3 regions of the Anaerobacillus sp. 1_MG-2023 genome follow, and region 1 is predicted to be linked to each of the others. Evidence: riboswitches for the same ligand, from Rfam matches in the RefSeq annotation. Region 1 holds a riboswitch; each other region holds the start of a gene.
What was found. Region 1 has a riboswitch for S-adenosylmethionine ahead of Q4550_RS05190 (sulfite oxidase-like oxidoreductase). Riboswitches for the same ligand answer to the same signal wherever they lie in the genome.

Region 1 (5,259 bases):
ACGATTTCATCCCACTCCTTTGATAACACCTCTGTTTTACCAGTTTCATTGGTTTCACTATTCCCACATGCAACAATAAAAAGTAGCGTTGCGATAATAAATGTTAACTTTTGCTTCATCTAGTTTCCCCCTCTTATAAACTATCCTAGCAACTGAAAGACATATTTGACGAACTTAATTGTGTTTCATAGTCAGACATCATCTATTTTCCCATTATCAGTATACCTTTTTTATAAACATGATGCTGTAACGCTCCTTACATCTCAAACTATAATAAAACCATTTCCTATAGCGTAAGAACGGCAAGTTCATCGTTCTTTTCACGAAGAAAAGCAATAGCCACTTTGGCTATTGCTTTTCTAACGGGTATGTTAGGCTACCCTATCATCTATTCCCTTAGCTTTTCTGCATTTTTCTACGAACAATTACGCCAGTTGCAGCCATAGTTGCAAGAATAGCTGCAACAATCCATTCGATTGGCATTTGCTGTTCAGCTGTACCACCCATACCTGTTTTAGGCATATCAGTTGGCATAGCTTCCATAGCGAATTTATCCGGGAATTGGTTTACGAAAGCACCAGAAAGTCCCTTTGCCGGCTTATACATATGAGCATAAGCTTCACGAACCGAATCATAAGCTGCATCGTAGTCTTCCGTAGTGTAGCTATCAAACGCAGATATTAATTGATTCACATGCATTTGTAACCCTTCAGATAATGGTCCCGCTTCTAATCTACCTTCAGTTGCTGTTTCAAGAAAACTCGAGAAGTCTGCACGATAGTCTTCAAGCGCTTTTAGTGCTTTTTCTTGAGCAGCTTCATCTTCAGCTCCCGTCGCTTGAACATATTCTACAAAGTTACCGATATGTCCAGACCACATTTCTTTAAATTGATTTCCTGCTTCTTCACCATATACAGAAGTTATCGCAGCAGCTAGATCATCCGTATTCTTGCTTAGTGCATCTGCAGATGCATTAAAGTCTTCTGATCCGTCGATTCCGTTCTGCATTGTCATCATTGCAAGACCAGCATGTTCAGATAATAAATGACCTAATGTTGCACGAAGATCAGAGGCTGGTGTTACGGCTTCTGTGTTTTCGAACTTGTCTGGGAACTGATCAGTAATGGCACCAGAGAATCCTTTAGCCACCATTTGCATGTGAGCAATCGCTTCACGTTCTTTCTCGTAAGCCATCTCGTAATCACCTGCTACATAGCTATCAAATGAACCAATCAACTGATTAATATGAGCTTGAAGTCCTTCAGACAATGTTTCAGCTTGAAGTCGTTCTCCAGTAGCATTTTCCAAGAAATTAGAGAAATCTTCTTTATAACCATCTAAACTATCTAAAGCTTTTTGTTTTGCATCTTCATCTTCATTACCTGTTGCTTTCACATAGTCAACGAAGAAACCGATATGATTGCTCCAAATTTCATTAAATTCAGCTCCTGCTTCTTCACCATAAACGGATGTAATCGCAGCTGTAAGGTCTTCCGTGTTTTCACTTAAGGCACCAGCAGAAGCTTCAAAATCTTCAGAACCTTCAGCTCCTTTTCTCATTGTTTCTACTGCAAGATAAGCATGCTCACTTAGTAAATGGCCAAGATCAGCACGAAGATCAGCACCTGGTGTTTCTACTGTAGGCTTGTCCATTTGCTCGTCGTGGTCAGAGGCAAATGCTCCAGCAGTTGGTATTAAAAGTGAAAAGCTAAGCGGAACAATTAATAGTCCCTTTTTCCAATCGATCACTTTCTTTTTCATATTCTTGTTCGTATTCATTATCAAATCCACTCCCCTTAATTTTGATTTACACTTAGCTAACGGAGAGAAGATCCATTTGGATCATTCTTTTTTAAAATTCTTCTCTTTTTTTAATTACGAGACAATAAAAAGTCAGCAAAACCCACACATACTAAGGTTCTGCTGACTTTCAAATTTTAACTATTTTTTTATAGATATGATGATATTTAGAATGTGATAATAAACTACCTTTTCCTCAATCAATTCTATATGTGTTAATCACGCCCGCTTTTTTAAGAAAAATTAATCAAACTCTTTTTTCTCCCATTCATCTTCCGGTAGTCCCAAATCCTCTCCAGAAAACCTTTCTTCTTTAAATGGATCGGCATGGTTATGAAATCCGTTTTGTTCCCAAAAACCAGGTTTGTCTTCATTGATAAATTCTATCCCTCTGATCCATTTAATACTTTTCCAGAAGTAAAGATGCGGTACAACTAACCTAAGAGGCCATCCGTGTTTTGCCGTTAATTTCTCTCCATCGACTGAGTGGGCAAGAATAACATCATCTCTCATTAAGTCAGTGAGGTGAATATTCGTTGAATAGTTATAGTCTCCATGTAGCATAACATAGTTCGTTTTCGGTACTATCCCATATGCGTTCATAAAATCCTTAATCAAAACCCCTTCAAAAGTATTATCAAACCTAGACCACCTTGTGACACAGTGAATATCACACTTTACTTTCTTCTGTGGTAAGGCAAGTATGTCGCTATAGGAAATGATCACTTCCTTATCAATTTCTCCAAATACACTTAGGTTCCATGTCGACATCTCATACACAGGTACATCACCTTCATGTAGAATAGGGAACCTTTCTGTAAGTACTTGCCCCGGTGGCAGACGATCACCATACTTTTCACTTGCATCTGGAACTTTCATTTTGCGAATACGGTCAGCTTTTTTCAAATTCTTCACAACCCGTCTCTCATTTATTGAATCGTCTAAAAAACTCTTCCTAACTAATAAGGAAGAGTTCGCTTCAGAGCTCTTCCTTATCTCTCAGAGCATAGACTCTGCTGGATTTGGCACCTTGTCTATCAGGTTGCCGGGCATCAAAGGGCCAGTCCCTCCGCCTCTCTCAATAAGGAAATTAAATAATGTAATTTTGATTCATTCTATCGGTCTATTTAGTATTTTGCAATTATTGTTTTAAACGAGATTTTTTTCATTTCAACAAATTGAAATTCTCCCCCATTGGTTTGTTGCATAAACAGATGAGTGATTTGAAATCCAGCCCTTTGATACACTTTTATGGCTCGTTTATTAAATTCAGCTACTGCCATTCCGAAGGAAGTTGGATGATACAATTCAACTGCTTTTTGAAGGCCAGCCTCTAAAAAAGAAAAGCCTTCTCCTTTTCCAACATTATCGGGACACATTCCTAGACCAATTTCTATATGGTTGTCTTCATGCTCATGAAAACTAAAAAAACCAATAAGATGATCCCTTTGGTAAACGCTCCAATAATTTTCATTGCTGACTGCATCTTCCCGGAACTCTTTTAGATCTTCAAGATCCTCGTCCATATTATAAAATGAGTATACCCCATCATAGTTCCAGGAGATAATTCGCTCGACTGCTTCATGACTTATTAACTTAAATTGATATACCAATACTCTCCCTCATTTCTGTGCGATTGAAAAGGAAAAGCCCCATGCTGGGAAATGCATGGGGCTCACACTTTATATTTTAAGGGGGACAGGAACCGGGGAAGTCCCTGCAAAAATAGTGTAGCAAGTTCCAAGGGCATGATGATTAATTATGAGTTGTTTTTCACATTCTTTTAATAAATGAAAAGAAGCTGGACAACTATTTATAAACCATGATTGTTTGAAGTTCTCGAAATCCAATGTCTTTATAAATGTATTTCGCGAAGTTAGAGGAATACACATTCAAACGAATTTCCTCATATCCCTGTTCTTTGAAGTTTTCAATACTCGCTTGAACCAGCTGCTTAGAATACCCTTTCCCACGAAACTTTGGAAAAACAAATACATCATAAATGAACCCATGCTTGCTTTCTGTAAAATAATCCGTGTTTTCTCCAAGTAATACCCAGCCAGCAATTTCCCCTTCGTCGCGATAAATGAGGTGGTAACCACCTCGATCAAGAATAGATGATACAATTTCGAGTGCTTTCTCTTCTTTTACGATACCAGGATTTGTCGTTCCTTCATTAACAGATTGAATGGAATTCGATAAAATAAAATCTCTTTCTTCTATCGTCGCTCGTTCGATCACATAGTTTCCCTCCATCATCAAAATCATTCATTACTCGTTTATTCTTGATGCAAGAACCTTATTCCTCCCATAAGTAGGATGCATATTCTTACCAAATTTATTTTTTTGTTAAAGCATAGACGCATGTATCAGTTAGTTTACTGCCATCAATTGAGACATGGTCGTTTCGTAAAATAGCCTCAAGTTGAAACAATTGTTTCTCGGCAATTCGCCGACTTCGCCTATTTGTCGCATTGCAACGAATTTCTAGTCTTCTAGCGTTAAGGTTTGAAAAGGCGTAATCTACAATGCCTTGGACCGCTTCAGACATATAGCCTTGACCAGCGTATCTAGAATCAATCCAATAACCGATTTCAAATTTACGAACGTTCCAATCTATTCGATGTAACCCTGAGGAACCGATAAAATCACCCGTCTGTTTATGGAAGAGTAATAGTCGAAGATCCTCCCGCTTTAAAAACGCTACGTGAGATTCGCAGATATTCGCTTCAACGTCTTCTTCCGTTTGATCTATATGTGCGAAAGGCATCCAAGGTTTAAGCTCTTCTAACGAGACAGCAATTGATTGATGAACCGAGACACCATCCCCAGGTAGTGGAAAACGTATATGTAAACGGTCAGTGCTAAATTTACTTGGTATATCAAATAAAATGGGTTTCATGGAACTATTCCTCCAACAACACCAAAAGATGTCAGAATTATATCATTAATGAGAAATCTGTCAAGTAATTGGTGTTTCCGCCCAATGTCCGCTACATATATTTGAAATCGAGAGACGAATTGAAGGGTCACTCACGAGGATATGGTTTTCGATATTCCGCATAATATTCATTCGCCCCTTTGAACAAGTCTTTATACATTTTCATTCCTCCTATATACTTGAGAAAATAGTTTTGAAAGGTGAGATCTATTGGATATTACAATTATACTATCATTCCTTCTTGCTGCTGTTCTTCTAACCGTTATGCCAGGACCTGACAATTTATTTGTTCTTGCTCAAAGCATCACACAGAACAAACAGGCTGGTATCGCCACTTCTCTTGGCCTCTGTTCAGGACTACTTGTTCATATTTCCGCTGCTACCTTAGGAATTTCTGCCCTCCTTTATCAATCCTCTCTCGCCTTTTCGATTGTTAAGTTTAGCGGGGCAGCTTACTTACTTTTCATGGCATATGAAGCTTTTAAAGATAGCGGATCCGCAACTAACCCCCTAAGTCA
Region 2 (5,259 bases), on a different contig from region 1:
TGTGTATATACAAAACGTTATAAACCAGCTTCTTTTCATTATCTATCCTCCACATTCGTCACATGAGGTAGGCTCATGTTTTAGATACTATAGCCTATGTATTTTAAAACGATTGGTGTTTTGAATAAGTAAATTAATGGAGGTAGATAGAAAGAGGGGGATGTGCGAAGTGAAGGGGAATGAGTCTTCAAATAAAAAAAAGCACCAGTTAAGGTGCTTTTTGCAATGAGACTAAACATTTGGGCCTGCTTGTTTGATTTCGTCGGCTACATTTGAGAATTTTTCGAAGTTCTTTACAAACTTAGTAGCGAGATCTTTTGCTTTCTCATCATATTTCTCTTGATCTTCCCATGTTTGTTTTGGCTGCAATACTTCTGCTGGAACACCTGGACAATGAGAAGGAATATGCAATCCGAAAATAGGGTCTGTTACTGTTTCGATACGATCAAGTTCTCCATTTAAAGCCGCCTGGATCATCGCTCTAGTATATGAAAGCTTCATGCGCTCTCCGACACCATAACCGCCCCCAGACCATCCGGTATTTACGAGGAAGACTTGAACATCATGCTCCATAATTTTCTCGCCGAGCATTTCTGCATAGCGATGGGCAGGTAATGGCAAGAACGGTGCACCAAAGCATGTAGAGAAAGTGGCTTCCGGTGAAGTGACTCCTCTTTCTGTTCCGGCTAACTTGCTTGTGTAACCTGATAGGAAATGAAACATGGCTTGTTCTTTGGTCAGTTTGCTAATTGGAGGAAGGACGCCAAATGCATCTGCCGTTAAGAAAATAATCGTGTTGGGATGTCCGGCAACGCTAGGAATTGCAATATTAGGTATGGCGTCAATCGGATAGGCAGCGCGAGTATTTTCAGTTAGACTAGTGTTATCGTAGTCAGGTTCACGCGAGCCGTTATCCATCATAACGTTCTCAAGAACCGTTCCAAAGCGAATTGCATCCCAGATTTCAGGTTCTTTTTCTTTTGATAAGTTGATGCATTTAGCGTAGCATCCACCTTCAATATTAAAGACACCATTCATAGACCATCCGTGTTCATCATCACCGATAAGAGATCGATGAGCATCTGCTGAGAGCGTTGTCTTTCCAGTTCCAGATAAACCGAAAAATAGAGCAACATCCCCCTCTTTACCTACGTTAGCAGAGCAGTGCATTGAAAGAATATTTCGCTCTGGTAATAAGTAGTTCATAACGGTGAAAATAGACTTTTTAATTTCTCCAGCATATTCTGTTCCACCAATTAAGACGGTTCGTTTCTCAAAGGAGATAATAATAAATGTTTCTGAATTTGTGCCATCCACTTCTGGATCAGCTTGAAAACCAGGTGCAGAAATGACAGTGAATTCAGCGTCATGTTCTTTTAACTCTGATTCATTCGGACGGATGAACAGCTGGTGGGCGAAAAGGTTATGCCAGGCATATTCATTAATAACCTGAATGGGTAGTCTTGATGCCTGGTCAGCACCAGCAAATCCTTTAAACACATAAAGTCCCTTTTTCTCACCGAGGTAGTTCAACACCTTTGTGTAAAGGTTTTCAAAACTTTTTTCGGAAATAGGCTGGTTTGTTTCCCAGTTCACTTTGTTCTTTACGGAATCTTCCTTTACAATGAACTTGTCCCCAGGAGAACGTCCTGTATATTTTCCGGTTTCTACGCGAAGAGCTCCTGTAGCTGATAGTTGCCCTTCGTTTTTAAATAGTGAATGTTCAACCAGTTCAGACACTGATAAATTCACATGTGGATTATTCTTATTTAATATCGCATCCAATAACGGTGAGGAGAAGGAAGCTGTTTTCATACGTTAAACCCATCCTTTTTTAAAGATTTCGTTGATTGACTTGTTTAACTCAAAAATAGTATAACACATTCATTCAATTATTCTATACTAATCTATGTATTTTTTGCATAAAAAGTGAAAAATGGGTGAATGACTATTTCTTTAGGTTGAAATCCTGTCGCCATTATATAGGAAGTGATTATTTTATGGGTAAAGGATTAAGGTGGTGGATCGATCGCTTCGCCCTTGAATTCGAACATAAAGCCCGTGTTCTTTTTGTAGGGCTCCAGCGCTTGTCGAGGCTAAACGGGCGCTTCCGCTTTTCTTCATTGACACATCCTTTCATGTGCGTTATTATATGTCGAGAATGGATACTCTTATCCCGAGCAGGCGGAGGGACAGGCCCGATGAAGCTCAGCAACCAACTCCTATACAACAGGATTAAGGTGCTAACCTGCAAGACGATAGTCTTGGAAGATAAGAGGCGAAAGGCATGAGATATCAGCTCCTTTTCCCTCTGATTGTAGGGAAGGGCTTTTTTAATGTCGTTGAGATTGATGACGCTATAAAAAAAGGTAAGACGATAAGAAATTGAATTCGTTCTCTCGTTTCGGCACAGGGTAATAGGGAAATGAGTACCGTATCCATTACAACATAATTAGATAGGATCCAATCCTTAAGGAGGTACTTGAGTGAGTAATCGTCGTTTGTTTACTTCTGAGTCAGTAACAGAGGGGCATCCTGATAAAATTTCAGATCAGATTTCCGATGCCATTCTGGATGATATTCTTGCGCATGATCCAAATGCGCGCGTTGCCTGTGAAACTACAGTAACAACTGGTCTTGTACTAGTTTCCGGTGAAATTACAACATCACACTATGTGGATATTCCGAAAGTGGTTCGTGAGACGATTCAAACGATCGGCTATACACGTGCGAAATACGGATTTGATGCTGAAACATGTGCTGTTCTTTCATCTATTGATGAACAGTCTGCAGACATTGCTGCAGGTGTAAATGTTGCTCTTGAAGCACGTGAAGGTACGATGTCAGATGACGAAATCGATGCAATTGGTGCAGGTGACCAGGGGCTTATGTTTGGTTACGCTTGTAATGAAACAGCGGAATTAATGCCGCTTCCGATTTCTCTTGCGCATAAACTAGCGCGACGTTTGAGCGAAGTAAGAAAAGAAGAAATTCTTCCTTATCTTCGTCCTGATGGTAAAACACAAGTAACAGTGGAATACGATGAAGCTGGTAAGCCGGTACGCGTTGATACCATTGTTGTTTCTACACAGCATCATCCTGAAATTTCACTTGAACAAATCCAACGTAACATCAAAGAACACGTTGTGAAGCCGGTTGTTCCTGCTGAATTAATTGATGAAGAAACAAAATACTTCATCAACCCAACAGGACGCTTTGTTATCGGTGGACCGCAGGGTGACGCAGGTTTAACAGGAAGAAAAATCATTGTTGATACTTACGGCGGTTATGCGCGTCACGGTGGCGGTGCTTTCTCAGGTAAGGATGCTACGAAAGTAGACCGTTCTGCTGCATATGCTGCTCGTTATGTTGCTAAGAACCTTGTGGCAGCGGGTCTAACAGATCGTTGTGAAGTTCAACTTGCTTACGCTATTGGGGTTGCTCAGCCAGTATCAATTGCTATTGATACATTTGGCACAGGAAAAGTGTCTGAGGAAAGTCTTGTAGAGCTAGTAAGAGAGAACTTCGATCTTCGTCCAGCAGGCATTATAAAGATGCTTGATCTTAGACGTCCCATTTATAAGCAAACAGCTGCGTATGGACATTTTGGACGTACTGATATTGACCTTCCATGGGAACAAACAGATCGTGCAGAATCCCTTAAACAGGGTGCCGGAATTTAATTAATTTCTAAGAAGCCAAAAATATTTTGGCTTCTTTTTTTGCTCTATCATCCTTTTTGACATCCATTATATTGTATTGAATTATCATAAAACAGATGGGTGTGGTGATAAAATGGAAGGAAAAATGGAGGAGTGTAATGTGTGAAAACTAGTATATTCGGAGAAACCGTGACCGATGTGAATGAACTAAAAGACATGGCAGGAATACCGAGTAAATTGGCTGCAAATAAAGTCATCTCTTTTCTTGATAAACACTGTAAAGAGTTCATATGCCGTACACCATTTATTACGATTGCCACCCAATCAAGTACGGGTGGTGATGTTTCGCCAAGAGGGGATGCACCGGGGTTTATTCATGTTCTGGATGATCATCATTTATTGATACCGGAAAGACCGGGAAATAAACGAATGGACTCATTGATCAATCTATTAGAAAACCCAAATATCGGTTTGCTGCTGATGATTCCCGGCCGAGAAGAAGCGTTGCGTATTAATGGAAAGGCCTCGATTGTAAAAGATAAAACGCTGCTAGAGCAGTGTGAATATAAGGGGAAAACGCCTTTGTTAGGTATTGGAGTAGAAGTAAAGGAATGCTACATTCATTGTGCCAAAGCCTTTAAACGATCATCTCTTTTTGAACCTGAACGATGGCCGAATACTGAGGGGCTCGCGTCAGCTGCCAGAATGCTATCTGATCATGCAAAAATAGGCGAAGAAAAAGTGATTGAATCGTTGAAAGAAAGTTACACTAAACGTCTTTATTGAACAGAAATCAAGCCCAAACCTTTGTGTATGTTTGGTTGAACAATGGAGCAGTAAATGAGATCATACGTATTTGCTATTTTCTGTCTTTCGTCTAGCGCGTACAAGTTGTGGCTATGTGTTGCGAAGATAGAAGGTGCAGTTAAGCAGATTTCATTAATCCCCAATACAGTAAGATTCATTTTTTTCTCCTTTCTAAGCATATCGAGCTAATTTTTTAATTCCAATTGTTTTCTCATAATCCTCTACTAATCGTCCGAAGATCGCATCCCATGATTGAGTAAGTGCATAACGACGTCCTTCATAACCCATCATTCTCCGTTCGGTATTATCTGATAAGAGTCGACTGATAGCGTGGATATATTCCTCTTCTTTATACGGAGAGCAGAAAAGACCATTTCTTTCTCCAGTGACAACATCGGTTAATCCTCCGGCATTTGCAGCGATAACAGGGGTCCCTGAGGCAAGTGACTCCTTTGCGACATTTCCAAATGTTTCAGTAGCTGATGGAAAGATGAAAAGATCTGAAGTAGCGTATAGCTCTGCTAATTCTTTCCCTTCTTTATAACCAGTGAAAGTGACGTTGTTAGGAACGTTTTTTTGAATATGAGGGAGGGCTGGTCCATCACCAACAATCAGCCATCTTGTTTGTTGTTTCAGCTGTTCTGGTAACTTCCACATGATTTTTTGTAACGTTTCAAGATTTTTTTCTGGAGCGAGTCGACTAACAAATAAAAGAATATACTTCTCCTGAATGTTATATCGTTCACGTAGCGAGTGATTTGTTCTAATCGGAGAATATTGTTCGCAATCG
Region 3 (5,259 bases), 210 kb from region 1:
TGTTCTTGTACTTAAACCCCTCTAGTTATACATAAAGACTTACACAATAGTTGAATATTGATTGTATGATGTCATATTAAGTCATTATTTCTTACGTATTCGTTCTAAAAATATAGGTGCTATATTTAGTGAGATAGAAACAATTGTCAATAACCAAAATGCCCTTGCCATACCAGGTACTACATCCGATAAAGCCGCCCAATCTTCTGCTTTTATCCACCCATTTAGATAACTGTAATCTGCACAAATTGTTAATGCTGTAAATGATAATGCCATCGCCATAGCAAGCTTATAATCCTTTCCTGCTGCATACAAAGAAAGGTTTATAACAGTTACTACTACGGCAATGACCCCTAATATTGCCCACATTACTATACCTCCTTATATATTCACTTAAATGATAACCCATTTTACTTATTAAAGATTACTGCCCTGTCAGTTAAATAGGTTAAACCACTGATACTACTTTTGCTTATGTAATAAAGGGCTAATGCTCTATTAAACAATTCCTCCGATATAGCTGAATACTCAATGAAGTAATAAACACTAGAATATCCTTTGGTTATTTTTTTCTATTATTCCGTAAGGTGATAAACAATTGTGATGCAAGGATAACTGTTATTATGCCTAGCAAAATATTAGTTACACTTAATGTTCCATTCAAATCGTTTAACACGCCAGCGATTGACTCGAGTCTTATTTCCAAGGTATTCCCTCCCTTTCCAGTTCAACATTGTTCCAATTATTTCAAAACCCACTCACTTACTCAACCTTTACTTTAAAGAAAAAGACGTAATTCCGTAGTACGGAATCACGCCCTATTAATCAAGATCATTCTTTAACATACCCTGATATGATATTACAGAATTGTTCCGAGATTATGGAATACCGTTATGCTTCTAATATTTGATGCTGATCAACCTTTAAAATGGATTATAGAAAATACACTAAGGCACAAGCGAACCCTGTGACAAAGTAAGTTATTAATCCTCTGACCCAAAGCATCTTTCCGAATGAATCATTTATTTTAAAGGTGACATAGATCATTCGAGTCATCAACATAGATAATTTCCTAAGGCTCTCCTTTTCGCTACGATTTGTAGTAATAAGGCGAAAACGCTTCTTTTAATGATGTAAATAGAGTCTTAGAAAACATACTATACATCAATTTAGCGATAATGATAGACATGATCGATCCTAAATTTCCAGCATATCCAGGCATGAGAAATCCAAATGGCCGCCATAACCAACATCACGATAAATAGCCATACTTGATTATTTTCGAGTTTTTTCTAGTAAACACCCCTCTCTTTCCATTCAACAACTTCCTAACACCGATATGGCCCGCCCACCGCCTTTAACACCATTCAATTAACGTATAAAAAACATTAAAGAAAGCTGCTTAAGTTCAGAGAAAAATAAAAGAGATACAGTATGCTTATTCATACATGTCCCCAACTGGTAAAAATTAAACACAACGAATTAGACCGCTTTTATTATAATTGTAAATAATACTTTGTCTTAAACTTTCCTCTTACATTGACGGCTATGAAGGTAGGCACCAGAACATTTCTATAGAAGATTGTCAAACCAATCAAAATAAAATAAATTTTCTAACTTTTTCATCAAATATATTGACAGAAATCCTTCACCTTGCTAACATGACACTTAATTAAACAACGAAATAACATTCTTATCCAGAGAGGTGGAGGGACTGGCCCTGTGAAACCCGGCAACCGCTATACTCCTAGCATGGTGCCAAATCCTACTGAGTTAATGCTCAGGAAGATAAGAGAATCCTAAATCTCTTAACCTCTCTATTTCACTGATAGAGAGGTTTTATATTTTCCAATTGAATAATCATTCTTATCCAGAGAGGCAGAGGGACTGGCCCGTTGACGCCCGGCAACCATCAAGCATGCGCTTGATAAGGTGCTAATTCCTGCAGGAGATAATCCTGAAAGATAAGAAGAGCTAAGAGCCCTCTTCTTGTTTTTTAGTGAAGAGGGCTCGTTCTATTTGAAAAAAGGAGTTGTTACATATATGAAAACCGTTCTGTTAGATGGAATCCGTACCCCATTCGGAAAATGGAAAGGAGCATTGAAAAAGCTATCAGCAGCAGAGCTTGGTACGAATGCGCTAAGCGCTCTGTTAGAAAAAAACCCGGTTGCAAAACAGGCGGATGGCGTACTGCTGGCACAAGTGATCCAGGCTGGGGGCGGGCAAAATCCTGCCAGACAAGTTGCTTATCAGGCAGGAGTCGATATCGGTACACCCGCCATCACATTGAACAATGTTTGTTTAGGCGGAATCGCTACAATTGCGGATGCCTCCCGGAGAATGCATTTCAATGAAGGTGAATTATACATTGTCGGCGGTTTTGACTCGATGACGAACGCTCCTCATACCGCTCCTGTGCGTGCTTCTTCAGGCCTTAGTCATGCCCTGCTTAGAGATACGTTACTGAACGACGGTTTGTGGTGCGCTTTGAGTGATGTTTCGATGGGAGCTCTTACGGATGAGAAAAACCGATCCTTCGAAATAAGTCGCGCGGAACAAGATGAGTATGCAGCTCTTTCCCAGCATCGAGCATCTAATGCTCAGGAAAAGGGATTTTTCCAACCAGAAATAGATCCTATTTCCGGTCTACTTGCAGAAGATGAAGGCATCCGTAAAGGAACGACAGCAGAAAAGTTAGCCAGCCTTTCTCCCGCCTTTTCAAACGAAGGCACGATTACAGCAGGGAATGCATCTCAGATGACGGACGGAGCGAGCATTGGCATCGTGACCACAAAAGAGAAAGCGGAATCACTCGGCCAGGAGCCGCTGGCGGAAGTAATCAGTTGGTCAGAAATTGCAGGGCCAGATCCGAGCTTACAAACAAAACCATCGCAAGCGATCAAAGAACTATTAGATAGACACCTTTTGACTACAGATGATATTGATCTATTTGAAATCAATGAAGCATTTGCCAGTGTCGTCATCGCAAGCTGCCGTGATCTTGGCATCGATTATGATCGTGTCAATGTCAACGGTGGTGCCATCGCTCTTGGTCACCCATTAGGTGGCACAGGATTCCGGCTGGTTTTGACACTTGCCCACGAACTGAAACGGCGGGGTGGTGGAAAAGGCATCGCTTCCCTTTGCGGTGGTGGTGGACAGGGAATGGCAATTTTGATTGAAGTTCCTTATTTATAACTCGAAAGGAGACAAATCCAATGCCTACATCAACAACAACTCAACGTTCCCCTTTTGTATGGGAACCGTCGAGCGAAAGAATAGACCAATCACACATCAAAGCTTTTGCCGATTATACCGGCCAGTCCCTTTTTCCTTATGAACGGTTCCACCGCTGGTCCATTTCCCAACTGGCTGAATTTTGGTCAGGAGTATGGGATTATGCAGGAATCATTGGGGAAAAGGGTGATCGTGTGTTTCTCCCTTCCGATTCAATGCCAGATAGCAAATGGTTCCCTGAAGCAGAATTGAATTTCGCTGAAAATTTATTGCGTGGTTCTCTTGATCGGATTGCTGCCTATGAAGCGAATGAGACAGGCGTCCGCCGGAGTATCAATTTGGGAGAGCTAAGGCAATCCGTAGCGAGAGCCCAGGAAGGGTTAAAACGACTAGGTGTACAAAAAGGCGATTGTGTTGCCGGCGTCACCACAAACGATATTCAAGGGTTGGTGGCTTTGTTAGCGACCACTTCGCTCGGAGCCACATGGACGTCCTGTTCTCCTGACTTCGGAACAAAAGGAATCGTTGATCGAATCGGGCAGGTGAAACCAAAAGTATTGATCGCTACCCTCTCCTATCACTATAAGCAAAAGCCATATCATATTGAGGACAAAATCAAGCAAATGACGGAAAACCTGGTAGGACTATCCGCAATCATAACGCTCGAAGGGGTTGCTTCGATTGAAGGGGTTGAATCTCTTTCGTGGAACCAGCTTTGTGACAACGATGCAAAAAAGCCGACATTCCAACCTGTTCCTTTTGAGCACCCCTTATATATTTTATATACATCTGGAACGACAGGACTTCCGAAAGCAATCGTCCATTCTGTCGGCGGGACCCTCCTTCAACATGTGAAAGAACACCAGCTCCATTGCGACGTCCAGCAAAATGATGTGTTGTTTTGGTATACCAATACAGCCTGGATGATGTATCCATGGCTCGTTTCCGGGTTAGCCAGTGAAGCGGCCATCCTGTTGTATGATGGCTCTCCCGTCAGGCAAGATTCCCTCTCCCATTTGTGGGACATTGCCGATGAAGTCGGAGTCACCCATTTCGGCACAAGTCCTAAGTATTTAGATACATTGATGAAAGCAGATGTCGACCTGAAAAGTAGTCATTCGCTCGGTTCATTGAAAAGTCTGTTATCATGCGGCGCCCCATTAGCTCCAGAGCAATACGATTGGGTTTTTCAAACGATAAAAAAGGATTTGTTCCTTGCTTCCATTTCTGGCGGAACAGAAATTATCGGCTGCTTTGTGATGGGAGCTCCAGTACTACCCGTGAAACGAGGCGAAATCGCCTGCAAAGCGTTGGGAATGGCGGTTGATGTATTGGATGAGCGAGGGGCATCTGTATATGCAGAAAAAGGCGACCTTGTGTGTACCCAACCATTCCCGAGCATGCCGCTCACCTTTTTCGGCGAAGGTGGAGAGGAACGCTACCGGAAGAGTTATTTTTCCAAACGGTCAGGAATTTGGACACATGGGGACTTAGCAGAACAAACCATCGACCAATCACTTATCATTTATGGGCGTGCTGATACGACATTGAATCCAGGTGGCGTCAGGATCGGTACGGCAGAAATTTACCGTGTCGTGGAGCACATCAAAGAAATAAAGGATTCCGTCGTATTCGGATTACCGAAAGATCATGACGAAGAAATCGTCCTATGTGTAGTCACAGAACAACTTACGGAAGACTTAGCAAAAGAAATACGCCAGCAAATTCGGGCTAAAGCTTCTCCACGCCACGTACCGAAGCGAATTTATCAAGTGGAGGAAATCCCACATACCAACAATGGAAAAAAAGTCGAAGGAGCAGCGAAAACAGCCGCTTCAGGAAATGAAGTGAAAAATGAAGCATCATTAAGGAATCCATCTGTTTTACAATCATTTCGCAAGCTATCAGAAAAGGAGTTCGTGTAATGGCAAGCCAAACACAGGGGGCCATCATAGGAATCGGTGAGCTGAAGCCCGTCCGTTATTCTACAGGAGAAACAACATTAAGTTTGATTGCAGAATC

Region 2: another riboswitch for S-adenosylmethionine. It lies ahead of metK (methionine adenosyltransferase); the one in region 1 lies ahead of Q4550_RS05190 (sulfite oxidase-like oxidoreductase).
Region 3: another riboswitch for S-adenosylmethionine. It lies ahead of Q4550_RS06335 (acetyl-CoA C-acyltransferase); the one in region 1 lies ahead of Q4550_RS05190 (sulfite oxidase-like oxidoreductase).

The regions. Positions count from the first base shown of each region.
Region 1 is NZ_JAUORD010000002.1:271,944-277,202, reverse strand. It holds gene Q4550_RS05200 (ABC transporter substrate-binding protein) at 1-119, opposite strand, end outside; gene Q4550_RS05195 (copper amine oxidase) at 397-1,746, opposite strand; gene Q4550_RS05190 (sulfite oxidase-like oxidoreductase) at 2,044-2,706, opposite strand; SAM riboswitch class I at 2,790-2,888, opposite strand; gene Q4550_RS05185 (GNAT family N-acetyltransferase) at 2,928-3,413, opposite strand; gene Q4550_RS05180 (GNAT family N-acetyltransferase) at 3,610-4,041, opposite strand; gene Q4550_RS05175 (GNAT family N-acetyltransferase) at 4,139-4,702, opposite strand; gene Q4550_RS05170 (LysE family translocator) at 4,952-5,259, shown strand, end outside.
Region 2 is NZ_JAUORD010000014.1:1,245-6,503, reverse strand. It holds gene Q4550_RS19210 (ABC transporter substrate-binding protein) at 1-39, opposite strand, end outside; gene pckA (phosphoenolpyruvate carboxykinase (ATP)) at 232-1,815, opposite strand; SAM riboswitch class I at 2,169-2,278, shown strand; gene metK (methionine adenosyltransferase) at 2,487-3,683, shown strand; gene Q4550_RS19195 (MSMEG_1061 family FMN-dependent PPOX-type flavoprotein) at 3,825-4,448, shown strand; gene Q4550_RS19190 (hypothetical protein) at 4,442-4,627, opposite strand; gene Q4550_RS19185 (glycosyltransferase family 4 protein) at 4,641-5,259, opposite strand, start outside.
Region 3 is NZ_JAUORD010000002.1:479,171-484,429, reverse strand. It holds gene Q4550_RS06340 (hypothetical protein) at 85-369, opposite strand; SAM riboswitch class I at 1,691-1,795, shown strand; SAM riboswitch class I at 1,864-1,971, shown strand; gene Q4550_RS06335 (acetyl-CoA C-acyltransferase) at 2,044-3,198, shown strand; gene Q4550_RS06330 (acetoacetate--CoA ligase) at 3,219-5,162, shown strand; gene Q4550_RS06325 (thiolase family protein) at 5,162-5,259, shown strand, end outside.